2 regions of the Mycobacterium sp. NGS34 genome follow, and region 2 is predicted to be linked to the other one. Evidence: predicted binding sites of a transcription regulator. Region 2 holds the regulator's gene; the other holds the start of a gene.
The links. Region 2 encodes LexA, which represses DNA repair genes until DNA is damaged. Its sites were predicted from a motif close to CGAACANNTGTTCG; they were not measured.
Positions count from the first base shown of each region.

Region 1 (11,918 bases), on a different contig from region 2:
GGCGGCGTGCCAGCCGAGCCGGTTCAACGCCCAGACGATCGGCAGCATCACGAACAGTGCAGTGGGCGCGATCAGCCCCATCAGCCACAGATGGCGCTTCTTGTCCCGCCAGACCGGCGCCTCCGCTGGGCTGTGTGTGGTCATCTGCCAAACCTCCTTGTGTGTCATGCCACGTTGAGGTTGGACAATACGGCAGTCTGCGTCTCATGTCTAGACACACAGCGCCGTTTTGTAAACCATCGGGCTCAGCCCGTGGGACCGACTTCCGCCGGCGCCACCGAGGACAGCTCCCCGGATTGCCGGCGCCCCTGAACGGAGTGCCGGTACCCGTAACCGGCGTAGATCGCGGTCCCCACCACCAGCCAGACGCCGAAGCGCACCCAGGTCAGCGCGCTGAGGTTCAGCATCAGCCACGCGCAGGCGGCGATGGACGCGATGGGCAGCAGCGGCACCCACGGCGCCCGGAACCCGCGCTCCAGGTCGGGCCGGGTGCGCCGCAGCACCAATACCCCCGCCGACACCAGCACGAACGCGAACAGCGTGCCGACGTTGACCATCTCCTCGAGCTTGGCGATCGGAAACACCGAGGCCGTCAAGGCGATCACGATCGCGACCAGCACGGTGATCCGAACCGGGGTCCCCCGCGCGCTGGTCTTCGCCAGCGACCGCGGCAGCAGCCCGTCGCGGGCCATCGCGAACAGCACGCGGCACTGCCCGAGCACCAGCACCATCACCACGGTGGTCAGGCCCGCCAGCGCGCCGATCGCGATGATCTTGCTGGCCCAGTCGATCCCGTTGGCCGCGAAGGCGGTGGCGAGGTTGGCCGGCTTGCCGCCGGGCACGGTCTTGAGCTGGGTGTAGGAGACCATGCCGGACAGCACCACCGACACCGCGACGTAGAGGACGGTCACGATCGCCAGCGACGCCAGGATGCCCCGGGGCACGTCGCGCTGCGGCTTCTTGGTTTCCTCGGCCATGGTGGCCACGATGTCGAACCCGATGAACGCGAAGAACACGATCGACGCGCCCGCCAGCACGCCGTACCAGCCGTAGTGGCTGCTGTGCGCCCCGGTCAGCAGCGACAGCACGGACTGGTTGATGCCCGACGACTCGTGCCCGGCCTCCGGCTTCGGGATGAACGGCGAGTAGTTCGAGCCCTTGATGTAGAAGACGCCCACCAGCACGACGAAGATCACCACCGACACCTTGATGCCGGTGATCACGGCGGAGAAGCGTGACGACAGTTTGGTGCCCAGGGCGACCAGGGTGGCGACCACCGCGACGATCAGCAGCGCGCCCCAGTCGAGGTTGACCGATCCGAGTTGCACTGTGCCCCCGGCGAATCCGAACACGTTGCCCAGGTAGCTCGACCAGCCCTTGGACACGACGGCGGCCCCGATTGCCAACTCCAGCACCAGGTTCCAGCCGATGATCCAGGCCAGGAACTCACCGAAGGTGGCATAGGAAAAGGTGTAGGCGCTGCCCGCGACCGGCAGCGTGGAGGCGAATTCGGCGTAGCACAGGGCCGCCAGCGCGCAGGTGGCCGCGGCGATCACGAACGAGATCCAGATGGCCGGCCCGGTGATGTCGCCGGTGGTCGACGCCGTGACCGTGAAGATGCCGGCGCCGATCACCACCGCGACGCCGAACACGACCAGGTCCCACCAGGTCAACTCCTTGCGCAGCCGGGTCTCCGGCTCGTCGGTGTCGGCGATCGATTGCTCGACCGATTTCGTGCGCCATCGATTTGCCATTCGTCCGCCTTCCCGACCCCTAGGGACCCGTTGGACCGCACAGTACTGGGTAGTCTGCGGACAGAGCGGAAAGCGGGGGAAAACATGAGGGACCACGCCGTGGTGATCGGGGGAAGCATCGCCGGCCTGTGCGCCGCGAGGGTGCTGTCGGACTGCTATTCGCGGGTCAGCGTCTACGAGCGCGACGAGCTGCCGAGCGCGCCGGCGCACCGCGCGGCGGTCCCCCAGGACCGGCACCTGCACATGCTGATGGCCCGCGGCGCGGCGGAGTTCGAGGGCCTGTTCCCCGGCCTGCTGGACGACATGGTCGACGCGGGCGTGCCCATGCTGGAGAACCGGCCCGACTGCATCCACCTCGGCGCCGCGGGCCACGTCCTGGGGACGGGGCACACGCTGCGCGACGAGTTCACCGCCTACGTGCCCAGCCGCCCGCACCTGGAGTGGCAGCTGCGCCGGCGCGTCCGCGACATCGAGAACGTCGAGATCATCCGCCGCTCGGTCGCCGAGCCGCGGTTCGACCGCGCCCGCCAGCGGGTGACCGGCGTGCTGCTGGACCCGCAGGGGGACGGCGAGCCGGAGTTCGTGCCGGCCGATCTCGTCGTCGACGCCGCCGGCCGGGGCACCCGGTTGCCGGTTTGGTTGGAGCAGTGGGGATATCGGCGCCCGGTCGAGGCCACCATCGACATCGGCATCAACTACGCCACCCAGCAGTTCCGCATGCCCGAGGGCCTGATCGCGGAGAAGGTGGTGGTCGCCGGGGCCTCCCACGACGAGCCGCTCGGGCTGGGCATGCTGCACTACGAGGACCGCGTGTGGGTGCTGACGACGTTCGGCGTGGGCGGCGTCAAGCCGCCCGCGACGTTCCCCGAGATGCTGGCGCTGGCCGGCAAGCTGCTGCCCGCGCACTTCAATGCCGCACTGGCGCAGGCCGAACCGGTCGGCGAGCCGGCCTATCACGCGTTTCCGGCCAGCCGGTGGCGCCGCTACCACAAGCTGGACCGCTTCCCGGCCGGCATCGTCCCGCTCGGTGACGCCGTCGCGAGCTTCAACCCCACCTTCGGGCAGGGCATGACGATGACGGTGCTACAGGCCGGTCACCTGCGGCGGGCGCTGGCATCGAATGACCTTGCCCGCGAACTGAATCGGGCGACGGCTAAGACGACCTACCCGGTGTGGATCATGAACGCCATCGGCGACGTCACCTTCCACCACGCCCGGCCCAAGGGGCCGGCGCCGTGGTGGTGGCGACCGTCCGGCGCGCTGTTCGACCAGTTCCTCGGGGCCGCCGAGACGGAACCCGTTCTGGCCGAATGGTTTTTGCGCCGCTTCTCGCTGCTGGACAGCCTGTACATGGTCCCGCCGCCGCGCATCGTCGGCCGCACGATGGCGCACAACATGCGGCTGTGGCTGCGCGAGCGCCGGGCGGCGGCCAAAGACCGCCGGCCGCTCACAGCCCTACGGTCGCCCTGAACAGCTTGGAGGGCTCGCGCGCGACGAGGCGGATCGGCCCGTCGTCGGCCGCCACCCACGCCGCCATTCCCCGCTCGAGCGTGAGCGATCCGGACTTGGCGTGCACCGTCGTGCAGCCCTGGGTGGCCAACAGGATCTGCGGGCCCTCGTGGGCGCACCCCGCGTCGACCTCGTGCCCGAGGTACTCGCCGTCGAGCGCCAGCAGCGCGACCGCGAACTCGTCGGTCGGGGTCTGGTAGATCTGGCCGAACCCCTCGCGGCGGACGGGCGGGCGCAGCTGCGCCTCCGTGGTGGGCGTGAAGTCCAGCACCCGCAGCAGCTCGGGCACGTCGACGTGCTTGGGGGTGAGCCCGCCGCGTAAGACGTTGTCCGAGTTGGCCATGACCTCGACGGCGAAACCGCGCAGATAGGTGTGCAGGTTGCCGGCCGCCACGAAGATGGCCTCCCCCGGGGCCAGGATGATGCGGTTGAGCAACAACGCCGCCAGCACGCCGGCGTCACCGGGATAGCGTTCGCCCAGTTCCAGCACCGTCTTGGCCTCGGCCGCGAATTCCGTTGCCCCGGAACTGACGTAGTGGATCGCGCCGTCCAGCACGGCGGGCACCAGCACGTCGATGTCGGGCTGGGGTGCGGTGATCCAGGTGGTGAACAGCGCGCGCAGGCCGTCGGCGTCGGACTGGTCGTTCAGCAGGTCGATGTAGGGGTCGAGGTCGGAGACGGCCAGCGCGCGCAGCAGCTCGACGGTCCGCGACGCCTGACGAAAGCCGGCCAGCGCCTCGAACGACTGCAGCGCCACCAACAACTCCGGCTTGTGGGAGGTGTCGCGGTAGTTGCGGACCGGCGAGGTCACCGGGATGCCCAGCCGCTCCTCGCGCAGGTAACCCTCGACCGCCTGCTCGGCGCTCGGGTGGGCCTGCAGGGACAGCGGCTCATCGGCGGCCAGCACCTTGACCAGGAACGGCAACACGTCCCCGAAGCGGGCGCGCGACCCCGGGCCGAGCTGCCCCTCCGGGTCGGCGACCAGCGCCTCCAGCAACGAGACCTCGCCCTTACCCGTCTCCAGCCAGGCCGGGTCGCCCGGGTGCGCGCCGAACCACAGCTCGGCCTCCGGGTGGGCCGCCGGGACCGCCCGCCCGGTGAATTCCGCCAGGGCGGTGCGCGATCCCCACGCGTACGTCCGTAAGGCCCCGCGAAGCAGTTCCACTTGTCTCTTTATCCCCGTACCAGTCGCATATAAACCGCGGCCATCTCCAGCCGAACGGCCAATACTGCCAGTTGCTGCTCGGCGCTGATGGCGCCCCCCAACGCCGGCGCGACCGTGGAGCCGGCCGCGCCGCCGGGCCCGTCGGGCACATCCTCGGCGGCGAGCAGGTAGACGTTGTCGAGCCCGGCGGTGCGGGCGGCCACCACCGTCTGCTCGTCGCGCAGCGTCAGCGCCAGCACGCGGAGCAGGTCGGGCCGCGGCCCGTCGATCTCCTCGTCGTGGAAGAGGTCCTCGACCGAGGACGCGGCGCCCCCGGAGCCCCACTGGGCCGCCGCCCGCAGCGCCGCCACCGCGTCGGCTAGCCCGGTGGCGGCGACCACCTCGTGGGCGACCCGCAGCAGCACCGAACTGCCGTGCCGGGCCAGCGCGAGCGTCGCGGCGCAGTCGCCTGCCAGCGCGGCGCGGCGATTGACCAGCCGCTCGGCGATCGTCTTGGCCGGGTTGGTGAACAGCTCACGGCCGGCGCTGTTGCGCAGCGCCTCGGCGTCCAGTTCGTCGGCCAGCGACCCGAGGTCGACACCGGGTCGCGGGTCGACGGTTCGCAGCACGGCCAGGCCGGCGGCCAGGTACCGGCACAACCCGAACTCGGCGGGAACCAAGACCCGCGGCTCGAGCACCGCGACCCGCCCCGCCGTCGAGTCGCGCAGCGGACCCTCGTACGGCGCCGCCACGACGACCCGCGCGCCCCGGCGCACCCCGGTCGCGGCGGAGCTGACCAGCGCGGGATCGCCGGGGTCGTCGCCGGCGACGATCAGCACGTCCAGCGGGCCGACCCACGGCGGCACCTCGCCGACGACGGTGATCGGCTGGGAGGCCGACCCGCCCAGCGTCGCGGCCAGCAGGGCACCGGCGGTCTCGGCGGTCCCGCGGCCGGCCACCCAGATCACGCTGCGCGCGCGGTCGTCGGCCCGCAGCCCCTCGAGCGCGCCTTCGTCGGCCGCGGCGCCGATCGCGCGCACCTGCGCGCCCGCCGACGACGCCGCCCGCAGCAGGCCCTCCCGGTCGGCTTCCAGCAGGCCGCCGGTGTCCTCCAGGTCGATCAACCGGGTGGTGCTCACGGGGCGGCCTCCTGGGCCGCGATCTGGGTGCTGATCGCGGCGACCAGCTCGTCGACGTCCTCGGTCGTGCGGCCCTCCACGTTGAGCCGCAGCAGCGGCTCGGTGTTGGAGCTGCGCAGGTTGAACCAGCTGCCGTCGCCCAAATCGACCGTCACCCCGTCCAGATGATCGATGGACTGAATCCGGGTGCCGAACGACTTCAGGACCGCGTCCACACAATACGACGCGTCGGCCACCTTGAAGTTGATCTCGCCGGAGGACTCGTAGCGCTGGTAGTCGGCGGTCAGTTCCGACAGCGGCCGGTCCTGCTCGCCGAGCGCGGCCAGCACGTACAGCGCCGCCAGCATCCCCGAGTCGGCGCCCCAGAAGTCGCGGAAGTAGTAGTGCGCGGAATGCTCGCCGCCGAAGATCGCGCCGGTGTCGGCCATCAGGCCCTTGATATAGGAGTGGCCGACCCGCGAGCGCAGCGGTGTGCCGCCGCGTTCGGTGACCAGCTCGGGCACCGCGCGGGAGGTGATCACGTTGTGGATGATCGTGGCGCCGATCTCGCGGCCCAGTTCGCGCGCGGCCACCAGGCTGGTCACCGTCGACGGCGAAACCAGGTGGCCGCCCTCGTCGACCACGAAGCACCGGTCGGCGTCGCCGTCGAAGGCCAGCCCGATATCGGCGCCGCTGTCGCGGACGAACTTCTGCAGGTCCACCAGGTTGGCCGGGTCGAGCGGGTTGGCCTCGTGGTTGGGGAAGGAGCCGTCGAGCTCGAAGTACAACGGCAACAGCGTGATCGAGTCGATCGCGCCGAGCACCGCCGGGGCGGTATGGCCGGCCATGCCGTTGCCGGCGTCCACGGCCACCCGCAGCGGGCGCAGCCCGGAGGTGTTCACCAGCGACCGCAGGAACGTCCCGTAGTCCGCGAGCACGTCCTGATCGGTGACCGTCCCGGGTTGCCCGTCGTACGCCGCGACCCCGGCGATCACGTCCTCGGTGATGACGCCCAGCCCGGTGTCGGCGCCCACCGGTTTGGCGCCGGCCCGGCACAGCTTGATGCCGTTGTAGGCGGCCGGGTTGTGGCTCGCGGTGAACATCGCGCCGGGGCAGTCCAGCAACCCCGAGGCGAAATAGAGCTGGTCGGTGGACGCCAGGCCGATGCGCACCACGTCGAGGCCCTGGCCGGTCACCCCGCCCGCGAACGCGGCGGCCAGCCCCGGCGAACTGTCCCGCATGTCGTGACCGATGGCCACCCGGCTGGCCCCCTCTGCGCGCATCAGCCTGGCGAACGCGGCGCCCAGGTCGGTGACCAGCGGCTCGTCGAGCTCCTCGCCGACCAGCCCGCGCACGTCGTACGCCTTGACGACACGACGAACGGTCGCGGCGGACCGAGACATGCGAAACTCCTGACGCTTCTGAATGGGACCCTTGGCGCCAGCCTATCCGCCCGGGAAAAACCCCGGGTGCGTTAGCCGCGGCTAGTCAGCCGGGTCGGGCAACACCCGCAGATGGCCCCGGCGCCGACCGGAACGGTGTTCGGGAGGCGCGAGCAGCCCGCTGCTCGGCGCGGTGGCATGGGCCCCCGCGTGCTGAATGTGGGGATCGGCAAAGCCGTTGACCGGCGTGGCCCCGTAGGGCATGGCCGCGTCGCCCGGGCGACCCTCGCGCACCGCGTCGGCCAGGGCGACCAGGTCGTCCTCGTCGGGGTGGGCGGGCTCGGAAAGGAGGGGTCCGGCGTGCCGCACCAGCTCCCACCCGCGGGGCGCGGTGATCCGGCCGGCGTGGCCGACGCACAGGTCCCACGAGTGGGGTTCCCGCGCGGTGGCCAGGGGGCCAACCACTGCCGTCGAGTCCGAGTAGACGAACGTCAAGGTCGCCACGGCATAGTGCGGACACCCGGGCCGGCAACAGCGACGGGGAACGTTCACGATCGAAAGGCTATCGTGCGCAAACGCCGTGGAAGCGCCGGACACGCGCATCCGCGCGACCCGCGATTCCCAACCGTTACCATCGGCGCGATGAGTGATTCGGGCCGTGATTCCCGCGGCTCCCCGCAAAGCGATCGGTCGCGGCGCCGTTCGGCTTCCTACCGCGCGTCGCGCCGGGGCCGCGACATGCGGGGCCCGCTGCTGCCGCCGACGGTGCCGGGGTGGCGCAGCCGGGCCGAGCGGTTCGACATGGCGGTGCTGGAGGCCTACGAACCGATCGAGCGGCGCTGGCAAGACCGGGTGTCCGAGCTCGACGTGGCGGTCGACGAGATCCCCCGCATCGCCGCCAAGGACCCCGATGCCGTGCAGTGGCCGCCCGAGGTGATCGCCGACGGGCCGATCGCGCTCGCCCGCTTGATCCCGGCCGGCGTCGACGTCCGCGGCAACTCCACGCGGGCACGAATTGTCTTGTTCCGCAAGCCGATTGAGAGACGGGCCAAGGACACGGAAGAACTTGGCGAGTTGCTGCACGAAATCCTGGTGGCCCAGGTGGCCATCTACCTGGACGTCGAGCCCTCGGTCATCGATCCCTCGATCGACGACGAATGACGTTGCGGGCGCGCTAGAAGGTCAGATGATGCCGCGCTTGAGGCGGCGGCGCTCGCGCTCGGAGAGGCCGCCCCAGATGCCGAAGCGCTCGTCATGGGCCAGGGCGTACTCGAGGCACTCGTGGCGCACCTCGCAACCGAGGCAGATCTTCTTGGCCTCGCGGGTGGAGCCGCCCTTCTCCGGGAAGAAGGCCTCGGGGTCGGTTTGCGCGCAGAGCGCGCGGTCCTGCCACTGATCCGGGGTCGGCAGCGGCTCGGGCTCGGGCTCGAAAGCGACTGGGGCGTCGGGAACCACAGTCAGGTGCGGGCGGACGGGTGCCGCCGGCATCGCGCCGATGGTGCTGTGCGGTGTGCTTGTCATAACGCCCCGAAGGTGCTCATAAGACATGCTTCGTCCGCCTCCTCAGGTTTGATTTGAGAGAGTGAGTGAGTTCCCACTGTTCTGATGTACAGACAATTCGAACATGTGATCGAATCTCGGTCTGCGACACCGGAATCGGCCGGCCAACCGGGAAATGACACTGATGTGATTAGACACTTGTTGACCTGCCTGGTCAAGCGTAATGGCGAATTTCCATATCATCTCGTGACCAAATTCCGGCGTTTCCGTTGTTTTGCGGCCTTCGGCGTGTCGATCACAGTCCCCACGCGGGCAGTACTGTCGAGCCCTGTGAAGGTCAAGTGAAGGTCACGGTTTTGGTCGGCGGCGTGGGCGGCGCCCGGTTCCTGCTGGGGGTTCAACAGCTGCTCGGGCTCGGTCAGTTTTCGCAACAGGGCCCCGATGCCGGCGAACACGAACTGGCCGCGGTCGTCAACGTCGGCGACGATGCGTGGATCCACGGGGTGCGCGTCTGTCCGGATTTGGACACCTGCATGTACACCTTAGGTGGAGGTGTCGACCCGGAGCGAGGGTGGGGTCATCGCGACGAAACCTGGCACGCCAAAGAGGAATTGGCGCGCTACGGCGTGCAGCCGGACTGGTTCGGACTCGGCGACCGCGACCTGGGCACCCACCTGGTGCGCACCCAGATGCTCAACGCGGGCTACCCGCTGTCGCAGATCACCACGGCGCTGTGCGACCGCTGGCAACCGGGCGCGCGCCTGCTGCCGGCCACCGACGACCGCTGCGAGACGCACGTGGTGATCACCGATCCCGCCGACGACGGCCGTCGGGCGATCCACTTCCAGGAGTGGTGGGTGCGCCACCGGGCCCAGGTGCCCACGCACAGCTTCGCGTTCGTCGGCGCCGAAAAGGCCACCGCCACAGCCGAAGCGGTGGCGGCGATCGGCGAGGCCGACGTGATCCTGCTCGCGCCGTCCAACCCGGTGGTCAGCGTCGGCGCCATCCTGGCGGTCCCCGGCATCCGCGGGGCCCTGCGCGCGGCCAAGGCCCCGGTCGTCGGCTACTCGCCGATCATCGGCGGAAAACCGTTGCGCGGCATGGCCGATGCGTGCCTTTCGGTGATCGGGGTCGAGTCCACCGCGGAGGCGGTCGGCCGGCACTACGGGGCGCGGCGGTCCACCGGGATACTGGATTGCTGGCTGGTCCACGAGGGCGATGGGGCCGACATCGAGGGGGTGGCGGTGCGCGCGGTGCCGCTGATCATGCGCGACCCCAAGGCGACGGCCGAGATGGTCGCCGCGGGGCTGGAGCTGGCGGGAGTGACGGCGTGACCGACCGTTCGACCGAGCACGGCACCGGCGCAGCGATCGAGACCCCCCCCGGCGCCGGGCTCCCCGAGTTCCGGCCCGGCGACGACCTGGGCGCCGCCGTCGCCGCCGCGGCGCCGTGGCTGCGCGACGGCGACGTCGTGGTGGTGACCAGCAAGGTGGTGTCCAAATGCGAGGGCCGCCTGGTGCCGGCGCCGCGGGACGCCGAGGAACGCGACCGGCTGCGCCGCAAGCTGGTCGACGACGAGGCCGTGCGCGTGCTGGCGCGCAAGGGCCAGACGCTGATCACCGAGAACCGGCTCGGCCTGGTGCAGGCCGCCGCCGGGGTGGACGGGTCCAACGTCGGCACCGACGAGCTGGCGCTGCTGCCGGTCGACCCCGACGCCAGCGCCGCCGCGCTGCGCGCCGGGCTGCGCGAGCGCCTCGGCGTCGACGTGGCCGTGGTCATCACCGACACGATGGGCCGCGCCTGGCGCAACGGCCAGACCGACGCGGCCGTCGGCGCGGCGGGTCTTCGTGTGCTGCACGGCTATTCGGGCGCCGTCGACCGGCACGGGAACGAGCTGCTGGTCACCGAGATCGCGATCGCCGACGAGGTCGCGGCCGCCGCCGATCTGGTCAAGGGCAAGCTGACGGCGATGCCGGTGGCCGTGGTGCGCGGGCTCGCCGTTTCCGACGACGGGTCGACCGCGCGGCAGCTGCTGCGGCCCGGCGAGGAAGACCTGTTCTGGCTCGGCACCGCCGAGGCGATCGACCTGGGCCGCCGCCAGGCCCAACTGTTGCGCCGGTCGGTGCGCCAGTTCAGCGCCGAGCCGGTGCCACCCGAGCTGATCGAGGCCGCCGTCGCGGAGGCGCTCACCGCGCCGGCCCCCCACCACACCCGGCCGGTCCGGTTCGTGTGGCTGCGAACCCCGGCCACCCGGACCCGGCTGCTGGACCGCATGAAGGACAAGTGGCGCAGCGACCTCGCCGGGGACGGCCGGCCCGCCGACTCGGTGGAGCGGCGGGTGGCGCGCGGCCAGATCCTCTACGACGCGCCCGAGGTCATCATCCCGTTCCTGGTGCCCGAGGGCGCCCACGCCTATCCCGACGCCGCCCGCACCGCCGCCGAACGCACCATGTTCACGGTCGCGGTCGGGGCGGCCGTGCAGGCGCTGCTGGTGGCGCTCGCGGTGCGCGGTGTGAGCAGCTGCTGGATCGGCTCGACGATCTTCGCCGCCGAACTCGTCCGCGCCGAGCTCGAGCTGCCCGCCGAGTGGGAGCCCTTGGGCGCCATCGCGATCGGCTACGCCTCTGACGCCGCCGGGGTGCCGCCCGGGCCGCGCGAGCCCGTCGATGCGGGGGATTTACTGCTCCGCAAGTGATACTTGAGCCCATGCGTTTCGCGGGCAAGGCGGCGGCGTCGGCCGACAAGGTCCGCGGCGGCTACTACACCCCGCAACCGGTGGCGCGGTTCCTGGCCTGCTGGGTTCGCGAGGCCGGGCCGCGCATCGTCGATCCGTCCTGCGGCGACGGCCGCATCCTGCGGGAGCTGGCCGGGCTCAGCGAGTCCGTGCGCGGCGTCGAGCTGATCCCCGGGGAAGCGGCCCGGGCCCGGCGGTTCGCGCCCGTCGACGCCGAGAGCCTGTTCACCTGGCTGGCCCACGCCGAGCCCGGCGGCTGGGACGGCGTCGCCGGCAACCCGCCCTACATCCGCTTCGGCAACTGGGCGCCCGAGCAGCGCGACCCGGCGCTGGAGCTGATGCGCCGCGAGGGGCTGCGGCCCAGCCGGCTGACCAACGCCTGGGTCCCGTTCGTCGTCGCGAGCGCGGTCCTGGCGCGCGACGACGGACGGGTGGGCCTGGTCCTTCCGGCCGAGCTGCTCCAGGTCGGCTACGCCGCGCCGCTGCGCGAGTTCCTGCTGGGCCGGTTCCGCGAGATCACGCTGGTGACGTTCGAGCGGTTGGTGTTCGACGGCGTCCTGCAGGAGGTCGTGTTGTTCTGCGGCGTGGCCGGGCCCGGCCCGGCGCGGATGCGCACGGTTCATCTCACCGACGCCGACGCGTTGGCGGGCGCGGAACTCGATGCCGCGTGGGCTCCCGCGCTGCTGCACGAAAAGGAGAAGTGGACCAAGTACTTCCTGGACCCCGATGCGATCCGGCTGCTGCGCGCGCTCAAGGCGTCGCCGGCCATGACCCGAC
Region 1 covers NZ_JCALDM010000002.1:564,196-576,113, reverse strand. Annotated here, with positions in the region: gene AC5Y7V_RS07680 (alkane 1-monooxygenase) at 1-144, opposite strand, end outside; gene AC5Y7V_RS07675 (amino acid permease) at 246-1,754, opposite strand; gene AC5Y7V_RS07670 (FAD-dependent oxidoreductase) at 1,854-3,224, shown strand; gene manA (mannose-6-phosphate isomerase, class I) at 3,202-4,428, opposite strand; gene AC5Y7V_RS07660 (TobH protein) at 4,437-5,546, opposite strand; gene AC5Y7V_RS07655 (phosphomannomutase/phosphoglucomutase) at 5,543-6,928, opposite strand; gene AC5Y7V_RS07650 (DUF3499 domain-containing protein) at 7,010-7,459, opposite strand; gene AC5Y7V_RS07645 (metallopeptidase family protein) at 7,646-8,068, shown strand; gene AC5Y7V_RS07640 (WhiB family transcriptional regulator) at 8,090-8,428, opposite strand; gene cofD (2-phospho-L-lactate transferase) at 8,749-9,741, shown strand; gene AC5Y7V_RS07630 (coenzyme F420-0:L-glutamate ligase) at 9,738-11,102, shown strand; gene AC5Y7V_RS07625 (Eco57I restriction-modification methylase domain-containing protein) at 11,114-11,918, shown strand, end outside.
Region 1: the regulator LexA is predicted to act here: its motif matches at 8,527-8,540, upstream of cofD (2-phospho-L-lactate transferase).

Region 2 (11,918 bases):
CGAGCGACGTCCCGTCGATCGCCATCGTCGGATACACCAACGCCGGCAAATCCAGCCTGCTCAACGCGCTGACCGGGGCCGGGGTGCTGGTGCAGGACGCGCTGTTCGCCACCCTGGAGCCCACCACCCGGCGCGCGGAGTTGGCCGACGGGCGGCCCGCGGTGCTCACCGACACCGTCGGCTTCGTGCGGCACCTGCCCACCCAGCTGGTCGAGGCGTTCCGCTCCACCCTGGAGGAGGTCGTCGACGCCGACCTGCTGGTGCACGTGGTGGACGGCTCCGACGTCAACCCGATCGCCCAGATCAACGCGGTCCGGCAGGTGATCACTGAAGTCGTCGCCGACCATCACGGCGACCCGCCGCCCGAGCTCTTGGTGGTCAACAAGGTGGACGCCGCGAGCGACCTGACGCTGGCCAAGCTTCGGCACACGCTGCCCGGGGCGGTGTTCGTGTCCGCGCACACCGGCGAGGGCATCGACGACCTGCGGCAGCGGATGACCGAACTCGCGGCCCCCACCGACACCGCCGTCGACGTGGTGATCCCGTACGACCGCGGCGATCTGGTCGCCCGGCTGCACGCCGGCGGGCGCGTCCAGCAGGAGGAGCACAACGCCGACGGCACCCGGATCCGCGCCCGCGTTCCCGTCGCGCTGGCCGCCAGCCTCCGCGAGTTCTCCGCCGACTAGCGCCGCGACCCCCGCCGAGCGCCGACCAACCGGCTGGTTGGTATATCTTGGCGACAGAGTCCCATTCGCCCGGAGGTCAGCGGAGGTCATCCATGGGCAGTGCCATCAAGTACGAGCGCACCCTTTTCGAGCCCGAGCACGAATTGTTCCGCGAGTCCTACCGCGGCTTTCTCGATCGCCACGTGGCCCCCCACCACGAGGAATGGGAGAAGGCGAAGATCGTCGACCGGGGCGTCTGGTTAGAGGCCGGCAAGCAGGGCTTCCTGGGGATGGCCGTGCCCGAGGAATACGGCGGCGGCGGCAACCCCGACTTCCGCTACAACACGATCATCACCGAGGAAACCACCCTCGGCCGCTACAGCGGGATCGGCTTCGGGCTGCACAACGACATCATCGCGCCGTACCTGCTGAAGCTGGCCAACGAGGAGCAGAAGCAGCGCTGGCTGCCCAAGTTCTGCACCGGGGAAATAATCACGGCGATCGCGATGACCGAGCCGGGAACCGGCAGCGACCTGCAGGGCATCAAGACCCGCGCGGTCAAGCAGGGCGACCACTACGTGCTGAACGGGTCAAAGACGTTCATTACCAACGGAATCAACTCCGATTTGGTGATCGTGGTCGCCCAGACCGACCCCGAGAAGGGCGCGCAGGGCTTCAGCCTGCTGGTCGTCGAGCGCGGCATGGAGGGCTTCGAACGGGGCCGCCACCTGGACAAGATCGGCCTCGACGCGCAGGACACCGCCGAGCTGTCGTTCAGCGACGTCAAGGTGCCGGCCGAGAACCTGCTCGGCGAGGAGGGGATGGGGTTCATCTACCTCATGCAGAACCTGCCGCAGGAACGTATCAACATCGCGGTCATGGCAGCCGCGGCGATGGAAGGCGTGCTGGAGCAGACGCTGCAATACACCAAGGAGCGCAAGGCCTTTGGCAAGCCCATCGGCAGCTTCCAGAACAGCCGGTTCCTGCTCGCCGAGCTGGCCACCGAGGCCACGGTGGTGCGCATCATGGTCGACGAATTCGTCCGCCTGCACCTGGACGGGAAGCTGACGGCCGAACAGGCCGCGATGGCCAAGTGGTACTCCACCGAAAAGCAGGTGCACCTGATCGACCGCTGCCTGCAGCTGCACGGCGGCTACGGCTACATGCGCGAATATCCGGTCGCGCGAGCCTATCTCGACGCCCGGGTGCAGACGATCTACGGCGGCACGACCGAGATCATGAAGGAGATCATCGGCCGCAGCCTCGGCGTCTGAGCAATCCGGTTGCCGCGCAAGGACTACAGGTGGGGGCGCTGGGATGCCCCGACGAGGAATGGCTCAATTGGTCTATTGGCCGGGTAGATTGACCCCCAGCTAATGGGCTGACGTACCGTCGGCACATGTGTTTCTCGTATACCGAGTGCGTAGTCACACATCGCCACGCGGGCGATCCCGGCGCCGGAAGCCGTGGTCGGTCGCGGTACGGGCATGGTCTCGCAACATTTCGACATCGGCGCGGTCTCCGTTTTCGTAATTTTCGTAATTTGTCTTCGCATTTCTCCCCGGCAAGGGCAAAGTTATGCGAGCCCGGCGATAATGCGGCTCGCAACGGCTGGGAGGCTTGGTGAACGGGCAGAGAGGTCGAATGCGCAAGCTGATCGGGCGCGCGCTGGTCGGCGTGGCGACCACCGTGATGGCGGCCGCACTGCTGGCCCCCGCCGCTTCGGCGTCCCCGATCGGCGACGCGGAGGCCGCCATGATGGCCGCCTGGGAGAAGGCCGGCGGCGACACCTCACCGCTGGGCCCCCGCAAGGGCGACGTGTACCCCGCCGCCGACGGCTTCGCGCTGGACTTCGACGGCGGCAAGATGTTCTACACCACCGACACCGGCGCCAAGTTCGTCTACGGGCCCATCCTGGACAAATATGAGTCGCTCGGCGGCCCGGCCGGCAGCGATCTGGGATTCCCCACCATCAACGAGGTGCCCGGCCTGGCCGGACCGGACAGCCGCGTGGCCACCTTCTCCGCCAGCGACAAGCCGGTGATCTTCTGGACGTCCGACCACGGCGCGTTCGTGGTGCGCGGCGCGCTGAACGCCGCCTGGGACAAGCTCGGCAGCTCCGGCGGCGTGCTCGGGGCACCGGTCGGCGACGAAACCTACGCCGGCGAGGTCACCTCCCAGAAGTTCAGCGGCGGCGAGATCTCCTGGAACCGGAAGTCCAAGGAGTTCAGCACCAACCCGGCGGCGCTGGCCGACCAGCTCAAGGGCCTGCAGGTAGCCATCGATCCCAACGCGGCCATCAACATGGCCTGGCGCGCGGCCGGCGGCGCCGGCGGCCCGCTGGGCGCCAAGCAAGGCGGGTCGTATCCCATCGGCGGCGACGGGGTCGCCCAGAACTTCGCCGGCGGCAAGGTGTTCTTCAACCCGGCCACCGGCGCGAACGCTCTCGAGACCGACATCCTCGCCAAGTACGAGTCGCTGGGCGGCCCGGCCGGCAGCGACCTCGGTTTCCCCACCGCCAACGAGGCCGACGGCGGCATCGGGCCGTCCAGCCGGATCGCCACGTTCGCCGCGGCCGATCGGCCGGTGATCTTCTGGACCTCCGACCACGGCGCGTTCGTCGTGCGCGGCGCGATGAAGGCCGCGTGGGACAAGCTGCGCGGGCCGAGCGGCAAGCTGGGCGCCCCGGTCGGCGACCAGGCCGTGGACGGCGACGTGATTTCGCAGCAGTTCACCGGCGGCAAGATCTCCTGGAACCGGGCGAAGAACTCCTTCAGCACCGACCCGTCCAACCTGGCGCCCTTGCTGTCCGGCCTGCAGGTGTCCGGGCAGAACCAGCCGAGCACCGTGGCGACGCCCTCGCACGCCAAGAAGTTCACCTGGCAGTGGTGGTGGCTGCTCGCCGCGATCCCCGTGCTGGTGCTGATCCTGCTGGCGGTGTTGCTGGCCTTCGCCTGGCGCCGGCGCCGGCGGCGGCGTCGCGCCGGCGACACCGCAACCTACGAGCCCGAGCGCGACCTGCTCGCCGCCGGCTACGAGGCCCCCGCCGACGGGCACTGGGGCCACGGCGACGCCGAGGTTTCCCCCGACTACGCCCCGCTCGGCGCGGAGTCACCCGAGCACGACCCGCCCGACGATGCCGGGCCGGCGCCGCGCGTCAGTTGGACCCGTGGGGCCGACGCCGGGGCCATCGGGGAGGACGAGGACCCCGACGCGGTGGACACCGATTCCATTCCGCTCGTCTCGGGAGCCGCGCTGGCGGAGGCCGGCTACGACGACGTCCCCGAGGCGGAGGCCGGCTACCCCGAAGTCGCCGGCGAGGACGAATACCCGGGCACCGAATACGTCACCGGCTACGAGGACGACGAGTACGCCGACCCCGGCTACCCGGACGTCGCGGTTCCGCGCACCCCTCCCGAGGCCGCGTACATCGGCGACGTGCCGGTCGCCGGGGAACCGGACACCGACTATCTGGAGGCCGAACCCGAGGATGTCGACGCCGCCACCGCCGCGGCGGCCCTAGCCGCCGGCGGGGGGGCCCGGGCCGGGCGCCACCACGCCGAGACCGACGAGGAAGAGCCGTCGGAATCGGCCCCCGACGCGGCCGCCGGGGAGCCGGTCGCACCGGCCGCCGGCGGGCGTCCGACGATCCACCTGCCGCTGGACGATCCCTACCAGGCGCCGGACGGTTATCCGATCAAGGCCAGCGCCCGCTCCGGGCTCTATTACACCCCGGGCAGCGCGCTCTACCACGACACGCTGGCCGAAATCTGGTTGGCCAGTGAGGAAGTCGCGCAGGCGAACGGCTTCATCAAGGCCGACTGAGCCGGCCGCTAGACCTTGCGGATCACCGTGACGACCTTGCCGAGCACGGTCGCGTCGTTGCCCGGTATCGGGTCGTATGCGGGGTTGTGCGGCATCAGCCACACCTGACCGCCCGCGCGCTTGAACGTCTTGACGGTGGCCTCGCCGTCGATCATGGCGGCGACGATGTCGCCGTTGTCGGCGACGTGCTGCTGGCGCACCACCACCCAGTCGCCGTCGCAGATCGCGGCCTCGACCATCGAGTCGCCCACGACCTTGAGCAGGAACAGCGTGCCCTCGCCGACCAGCTCGCGGGGCAGCGGGAAGACGTCCTCGACGGCCTCCTCGGCGAGGATCGGCCCGCCGGCCGCGATGCGCCCGAGCACCGGGACGTAACTGGGTTCCGGCAGCGAGTCCGAGCCGGCGACGTCGGTGACGGGCGCCGCCTCGGTGGCCTCCTCGCTGCCGCGCACGTCCACGGCCCGCGGCCGGTTCGGGTCGCGGCGCAGGTAGCCCTTGCGCTCCAGGGTGCGCAGTTGGTGGGCCACCGACGACGTCGACGTCAGGCCGACGGCATCGCCGATTTCCCTGATGCTCGGCGGGTAACCGCGGCTGGTGACCGACTCGCGGATGACGTTCAGGATGGTGCGCTGCCGTTCGGTCAGCGAAGAATCAACGGATGAGCCGATCGAGGGAGTGTCGTTGCTGTCGCTCATGCACCGAATGTAGCGGGAGGGCGGCCAAGAATCAAACATGTGTTCGACTGGCGTGTCGCCGTGGGTCCAAAGACCCTTAGGGCCGGGGAGTCAAGGCCCTATAGCTGCGGAATCACATGCGTGTAACTTTTCCGCAGAACGGGTACCTGTGCTGCATGTCAGAGGTCGCGCAGCCGAACTTGTCGGTGGTGCGGTCTAACGTTTTGCTTGCTCGACACGCTTCGCTCAAATGTTCGGACATCGAACACACGAGCGATATAGTCGAACACACGAGCGAGAACAACCTGACCGGAGGAACGCAAGATGACAATCACCTACACCGTCTCGCCGCGTACCAGCAGCGTTCGGCACCCGGTCAACGGGCCGGTGCCGGTGCTTCGTCCCGGCCGCCACGGCCTGGCCCGTTCTCGCCGGCCCGGCCCCTGTCGGCCGGCGGGCGCGCCGCTGCGCTACCACGGCACCGGCGTCGCGATGTCGGTCGCCCCGCACCGGCGGCGTCCCGTCACGCTGGCGACGACGCTGGGGCTGGCGCTGGTCGCCGGGGTCATTACCCTGTGGCTGGGCCTGGTCGCCAACTTCGGGCAGGCGGTCAACGGCGGTTCCGCGGGATCGGCCGCCGCGGTGCCTGATCGGTTGGCCGTCGTGCGGGTTGAGCCCGGCGAGTCCCTGCAGGACGTCGCCCACCGGGTGGCGCCCGACGCGCCGGCCCGCCAGGTCGCCGATCGCATCCGCGAGCTCAACGACCTGAACTCGCCGGCGCTGGCCGCAGGCCAGACGCTGATCGCGCCGGTCGGCTGAGCCCGCCAAGCGGGTACGCTCTTCAGTGTTCTGCGGGCCCGCAGGTGAGCACGGCGAAGGAGCGGTCATGCACTGTCCGTTCTGCCGCCACCCGGATTCCCGGGTGATCGACTCGCGGGAAACCGATGAAGGCCAGGCGATCCGGCGCCGCCGGTCCTGCCCCGAATGTGGGCGGCGCTTCACCACCGTCGAGACGGCGGTGTTGGCCGTGGTCAAACGCAGCGGCGTCACCGAGCCCTTCAGCAGGGAGAAGGTCATCAGCGGCGTGCGGCGGGCCTGCCAGGGCCGCCAGGTCGACGACGACGCGCTGAATCTGCTTGCCCAGCAAGTGGAAGACGCGGTGCGCGCCGCCGGGTCGCCCGAGGTGCCCAGCCACGAGGTCGGCCTGGCCATCCTCGGCCCGCTGCGCGACCTCGACGAGGTGGCCTACCTGCGGTTCGCCTCGGTGTACCGGTCGTTTTCGTCCGCCGAGGACTTCGAGCGCGAGATCGAGGCGCTGCGCGCGCACCGCAACGCGCCGACGGATCCGGAGCCGGCCACTCGCTAGGCTGGCGATCATGCCGCCCGACTTGCATCCCGATCTGGAGGCGCTGGCACCGCTGCTGGGGACATGGGCCGGCCGCGGCTCAGGCTTCTACCCGACGATCCAGCCGTTCGAGTACGTCGAGGAAGTCGTCTTCGGCCATGTCGGCAAGCCGTTCCTGACCTACTCGCAAAAGACCAAAGCGGTCGCCGACGGCCGGCCCCTGCACGGCGAAACCGGATATTTTCGCGTGCCCCGCCCGGGCGCCGTCGAGCTGATCGTCGCCCACCCGAACGGCATCACCGAGATCGAGACCGGCACGTACACGCTGGCCGGCGGCCGCATCGACATGGAGCTGTCGAGCACCGCGATCGGGCTGGCGCCGAGCGCCAAAGAGGTTACCGCCCTTGGCCGTTCGCTGCGCATCGACGGCGACGAGCTGTCCTACACGCTGCGCATGGGCGGCGTCGGGCAGCCCCTGCAGGACCACCTCGTGGCCGTGCTGCACCGCCAGCCCTGAACTCAATCGACCTGTCGGACACCGTCGTTGACGACGCGCCCGGCCACCCCGACCCAGCCCTCGGCGTTCCACGTCGTTTCGAGGACCGAACCCTGGCCCTGGGTGATGCGCAGGTCGCGGCTGAGGTAGTCGGTGAGCCGCATCGCCGCCGAGCCGGTCGCCTCGTCCTCCGGCACGCCGAGGTTCGCGAAGAATCCCCGGGTGCGCAAAGCGCCGGCGGGCCGATCGACCCAGGCCCACAGGTAGTGCGCGGTGTCGTCCGGAAAGTCCGCGGGGTCGGCGGCGAGAACGTCGTCGGCCGAATCGAATTCGTGGATGGCCACTTCCGGCGCCCATTCCGAGCGGGCGCTGACGCCGATCACGTCGTCGCGGCGGCTGACCTGCACGAGGCCGGCCGGCACCTGCAGCGTCTTGATCGGCCAGCCGTTGTCGTGCAGCCACCACGCCGCGCCGACGGTCGGGTGCCCGGCGAACGGCAGCTCGGCGCGCGGCGTGAAGATCCGCATGTGCGCGGTGGCCGCGCCGGCGGCCGGCAGATCGATGAATACCGTTTCGGCGTAGCCCAATTGGGTCGCCAGCCGCTGCCGGTCCGCCGGTGCCACCCGCGCGGCGTCGACGATGCCGAGCCGATTACCGAAATTCCCGTCGGGGTCGGTGAAGACGCGCAACACCGTCACGTCGATGCCCATGTCCCGACTGTACGGCCCGGGTCAAAGAGTTTTTCAGGTGGCGCTGCGCTCGTCGGAGCCCATGGCGTTCAGGACGGCGACGCGGGTGTCGGCCGGGCCGGTGACTGTGTTCGCGCCGCCCCCGGTGCGGAGCAACTGGCGAAGGGCGCCCTGGTCGTATTGGGAGGGCTGGGTGGTGTCGATGAAGCGCTCGACGACATCGATGAAGCGCGCCGGGTCGTCGTGGAACGGGAAGTGGCCCGAGCCCTCGAAGATCTCGAGCCGGGAGCCGGGCATCGCCGCGTGCGCCATCCAGGCGTGCCGGACGGGGACCACGACATCCTTGGTGCCCCAGACGATCTGCACCGGGATGGACTCGGTCAAATAACACCGGTCCAGCATCGTCACGATCTGCCCGCGCCAGTCCACCACCGCCCGCAGGGTGCGGCTGAACGCCGCCGAGGCCGTGGGCTCCGGCAGGTCGTCGAGGATGCGCAGCACGTTGGGCAGGTCGTGGCCCAGCGCGGTCGACCCGATCGCCAGCCCGGCCAGCTTGCCCGCCAGCTGGACCGCCGGCAGCACGAGGGGCAACCGCAGCAGTGCCAGCGCCTCGCTGCCCATCGGCAACGACGCCAGCCGGAAGACGACGTTGACGTCCTTGGTGACGCCGCCTGCGGCGACCAGGATCAGCCGGTCGACCAAATGCGGGAACTGGTAGGCGAATTGCATGGCCACCCCGCCGCCCAGCGAATGGCCGATGATCGTCACCCGCTCGATGTCGAGCACGGACAGGAGGTCCCGCATCCCGTTCGCGTAGGCGGCCGCCGAGTAGTCGGCGCGCGGTTTGTCGGATTTGCCGTGACCCAGCAGGTCGGGGGCGATGACCGTGAATCGCTGGGCGAGCTTGGCCTGCACCGTGTTCCAGGTGGTGGAGTTGTCGCCGATGCCGTGGAGCAGCAAGATCGCCGGCCCGGAACCGGCGATCCGGTAGGCCCGCCGGTAGCCGTGAATGGTGCGGAACTCGAGGGTGGGCGCGGTGACTTCACGCACTGGGCGAAGATTGCTCTTGCGCTTCCGCTCGGTCATCTCCGCCAACCTTGGTGTCGGCCCGGGCTATGGGCGTTTGAAAAACGTCACGCCTGGTCGTCGTCGTCGACCTTCTTCTCTGCCTGCTGGGCAAGGAATCGCTCGAACTCGGCGCCAAGCTCGTCGCCGCTAGGCAGGTCCCCGTCCTGAGTTAGTAACGACCTGTTCTCCTGAGCGTCGATGAAGGCATCGTACTGGCGCTCGAGCGCAGCCACCACTTGAGCCACCTCCGCGCTCGCCTGCACCTGCTCGTCGATCTTGGCGCGAATCTCCGCCGCGGCCTCGGTCAACGCCGACAGCGGCAGCTCCAGCGATCCGCTCTTGGCCACCTGCTCGAGCAGCGCCTGCGCGGCGGCCGGGTAGTCGGTCTGCGTCAGGTAGTGCGGGACGTGCACGGTGAAGCCGACGACCTCGTGACCGTGCTGGGCCATCCGGTATTCCAGCAGGTTGGACGCGCTGCCGGGGACCTGGATCTCGGAGATCCAGGGCTGGAAGTCGGCGATCAGTTCCTTGTCGTTGGAGTGCGCCGTCATCGTGATCGGGCGGGTGTGGGGGACCGCCATCGGGACGGTGCCCAGGCCGATGGTGCGCCGCACCCCCAGCCGCTCGGCCAGCAGCCGCACCGCGGTGATGAAACGCTCCCACTTCAGGTCCGGTTCCATGCCGGCCAGCAGCAGAAACGGAGTGCCGACGCTGTCACGCAGGGCGTACAGGCTCAGCTCGGGGTCGTCGTAGTTGGTGAAGTGATCGGTCTTGAACGTCATCAGCGGCCGCCGCGAGCGGTAGTCCAGCAATTCGTCGATCGCGAACGACGCGACCAGCTCGGTGTCCAGCGCGGCCTTCAGGTGGGTGGCGGCCAGCCGGATCGCGTGGCCGGCGTCGGAGAAGCCCTCCAAGGCGTGCACCAAAACCGGGCCGCGGCCGTCGGCCGCCGACAACTGGGGCGCCGGGAACTCCAGCTCGTACATGCCGGACTGTCCTGGCGGGTCGTGCTTGTCGCCCTGGTTTTGATCGTGGGCCATCGGGGTTTCCTCCTTTCGGGGGTTGCTCCAGGATGCCCTGACCAGTGTCCCCCGAATCAGCGGGCACCAACAATGGAACAGCTAACACCCTGCAGTCTTCACCGCGGAAACGCGCCGAACCGCCAACCTGATCCGCATGTCGGCCAGCAAACGCGGCGGCGCGCGGGGAGGGGATGTGGTCTGCTCGCGGCCCCGTGGTCAGGCATGATGGACACGAAATGCGGATACGGACGGTGCTGCTGTTCTCGGGGGTCGGCCTGCTGACGTTGCTGACGTCGTGCACCCGGCCCGCCGAGCCTGCGGCGCGCCCGGTGGTGTCCGTTCCGGTGGCCACCGGGCCGCTCGTGCAGCGGCTCAGCCAGCCCCAGCAGAAGGCGGTCGCGGGTCCCGTCGACCCGGACCGGCGCGTCGGCGCGATCTTCATCAACGACGGCCCCCTGCACGTCTGCACGGGTTCTGTAATCCATTCGGCCACCGGCAATCTGATGATCACCGCCGCGCACTGCCTGGCAGGTGCGGCGAAGATGACCTTCGTTCCCGGTCTCGCCGGTGACGCCGCGCCCCCTCCCGCCGATGTGTGGAAGGCCGACGCCGTCTACCTCGACCCGCGCTGGATCGCCGGGAAGGATCCGCACGCGGACTACGCGATCGCTCGGGTCAGCAACGACGCCGGCGCCTCGGTCGAGTCGTACGTCGGGCTGGCGCTGACGCTGGGCGTCGCGCCGCCCCCGGGCAGCCATGTCACCGTGCTCGGGTATGCGGCCGGGGTGGGCGGCTCGCCGATCGGCTGCCAGGCCAGCACGTCGCTCAACGACAGCGGGTTTCCGTCGCTGGCGTGCGAGGGCCTGGTGGACGGCACCAGCGGCGCGCCGTGGGTGAGCGGAACCACGCTCACCGGCCTGATCGGCGGTTTCGAGCGCGGCGGGTGCGCGGCGAACGTGTCGTACTCGGCGCCGTTCGACGCCCAAACCGCGCAATTGCTGGCCCGCGCCGAGGCCGGCGGTCCCGGCGACCGGGTGCCGGGCGACCTCGACGACAGCTGTTAGATCAGCGGCGGAACTGCGACAGCGCCCGCATCTTGTTGGTCACGTCCAGCGCGGCCACCTTGTAGGCCTCCGAGAACGTCGGATAGTTGAACACCGCGTCGACCAAGTAGTCGACCGTTCCGCCGCAGCCCATCACGGCCTGCCCGATGTGCACCATCTCGGTGGCGCTGGTGCCGAAGATGTGCACCCCGAGCAGCTTGCGGTCGTCGGTCGACACCAGCAGCTTGAGCATGCCGTAGGAGTCGCCGGCGATCTGGCCGCGGGCCAGCTCCTTGTACCGCGCCACCCCCACCTCGTAGGGGATCGAGTTCTTGGTCAGCTCCACCTCGGTGGACCCGACGTAGGAGATCTCGGGGATCGAGTAGATGCCGATGGGCTGCAGGTCGGTGATGCCGTCGCACGCTTCGCCGAACGCGTGGTAGGCGGCCAGCCGGCCCTGCTCCATCGAGGTCGCGGCCAGGGCGGGGAACCCGATTACGTCGCCCACGGCGTAGATGTGCTCGACCTTGGTCCGGAACTTGTCGTCGACCCAGATCCGGCCGCGTCCCTCGACCTCGAGGCCGGCGTTTTGCAGGTCGAGGTGGTCGGTCTGGCCCTGGCGCCCGGCGGAGTACATCACGGTCTCGGCGGGAATCTGCTTGCCGCTGGCCAGCGTGGTAACGGTGCCCGCGGCCCCGACGTCGACGGCGGTGACCTCTTCGCCGAACCGGAACGTCACCGCCAGGTCGCGCAGGTGGAATTTGAGCGCCTCGACCACCTCGGGGTCGCAGAAGTCCAGCATGTCGTCGCGCTTTTCGACGACGGTGACCTTGGTGCCCAGGGCGGCGAACATGGACGCGTACTCGATGCCGATCACGCCGGCGCCGACGACGACCATCGAGCCAGGCAGCGTCTTGAGATCGAGGATCCCGTCGGAGTCGAGCACCCGGTCCTCGTCGAACTCGACGCCGGACGGCCGCGCCGGCCGGGTGCCGGTGGCGATGACGATGTATTCGCCGGTGACCGTGGTCGTCTCGCGCCGGCCCGGGTCTTCCACGACGACGGTGTGCGGGTCGACGAAGCGGCCGTGA
Region 2 covers NZ_JCALDM010000003.1:62,214-74,131, reverse strand. Annotated here, with positions in the region: gene hflX (GTPase HflX) at 1-686, shown strand, start outside; gene AC5Y7V_RS09225 (acyl-CoA dehydrogenase family protein) at 779-1,939, shown strand; gene AC5Y7V_RS09220 (LGFP repeat-containing protein) at 2,310-4,490, shown strand; gene lexA (transcriptional repressor LexA) at 4,499-5,185, opposite strand; gene AC5Y7V_RS09210 (LysM peptidoglycan-binding domain-containing protein) at 5,489-5,983, shown strand; gene nrdR (transcriptional regulator NrdR) at 6,051-6,530, shown strand; gene AC5Y7V_RS09200 (peroxynitrite isomerase) at 6,541-7,026, shown strand; gene AC5Y7V_RS09195 (PhzF family phenazine biosynthesis protein) at 7,029-7,715, opposite strand; gene AC5Y7V_RS09190 (alpha/beta fold hydrolase) at 7,749-8,780, opposite strand; gene AC5Y7V_RS09185 (proteasome assembly chaperone family protein) at 8,828-9,802, opposite strand; gene AC5Y7V_RS09180 (trypsin-like serine peptidase) at 10,021-10,848, shown strand; gene sthA (Si-specific NAD(P)(+) transhydrogenase) at 10,850-11,918, opposite strand, start outside.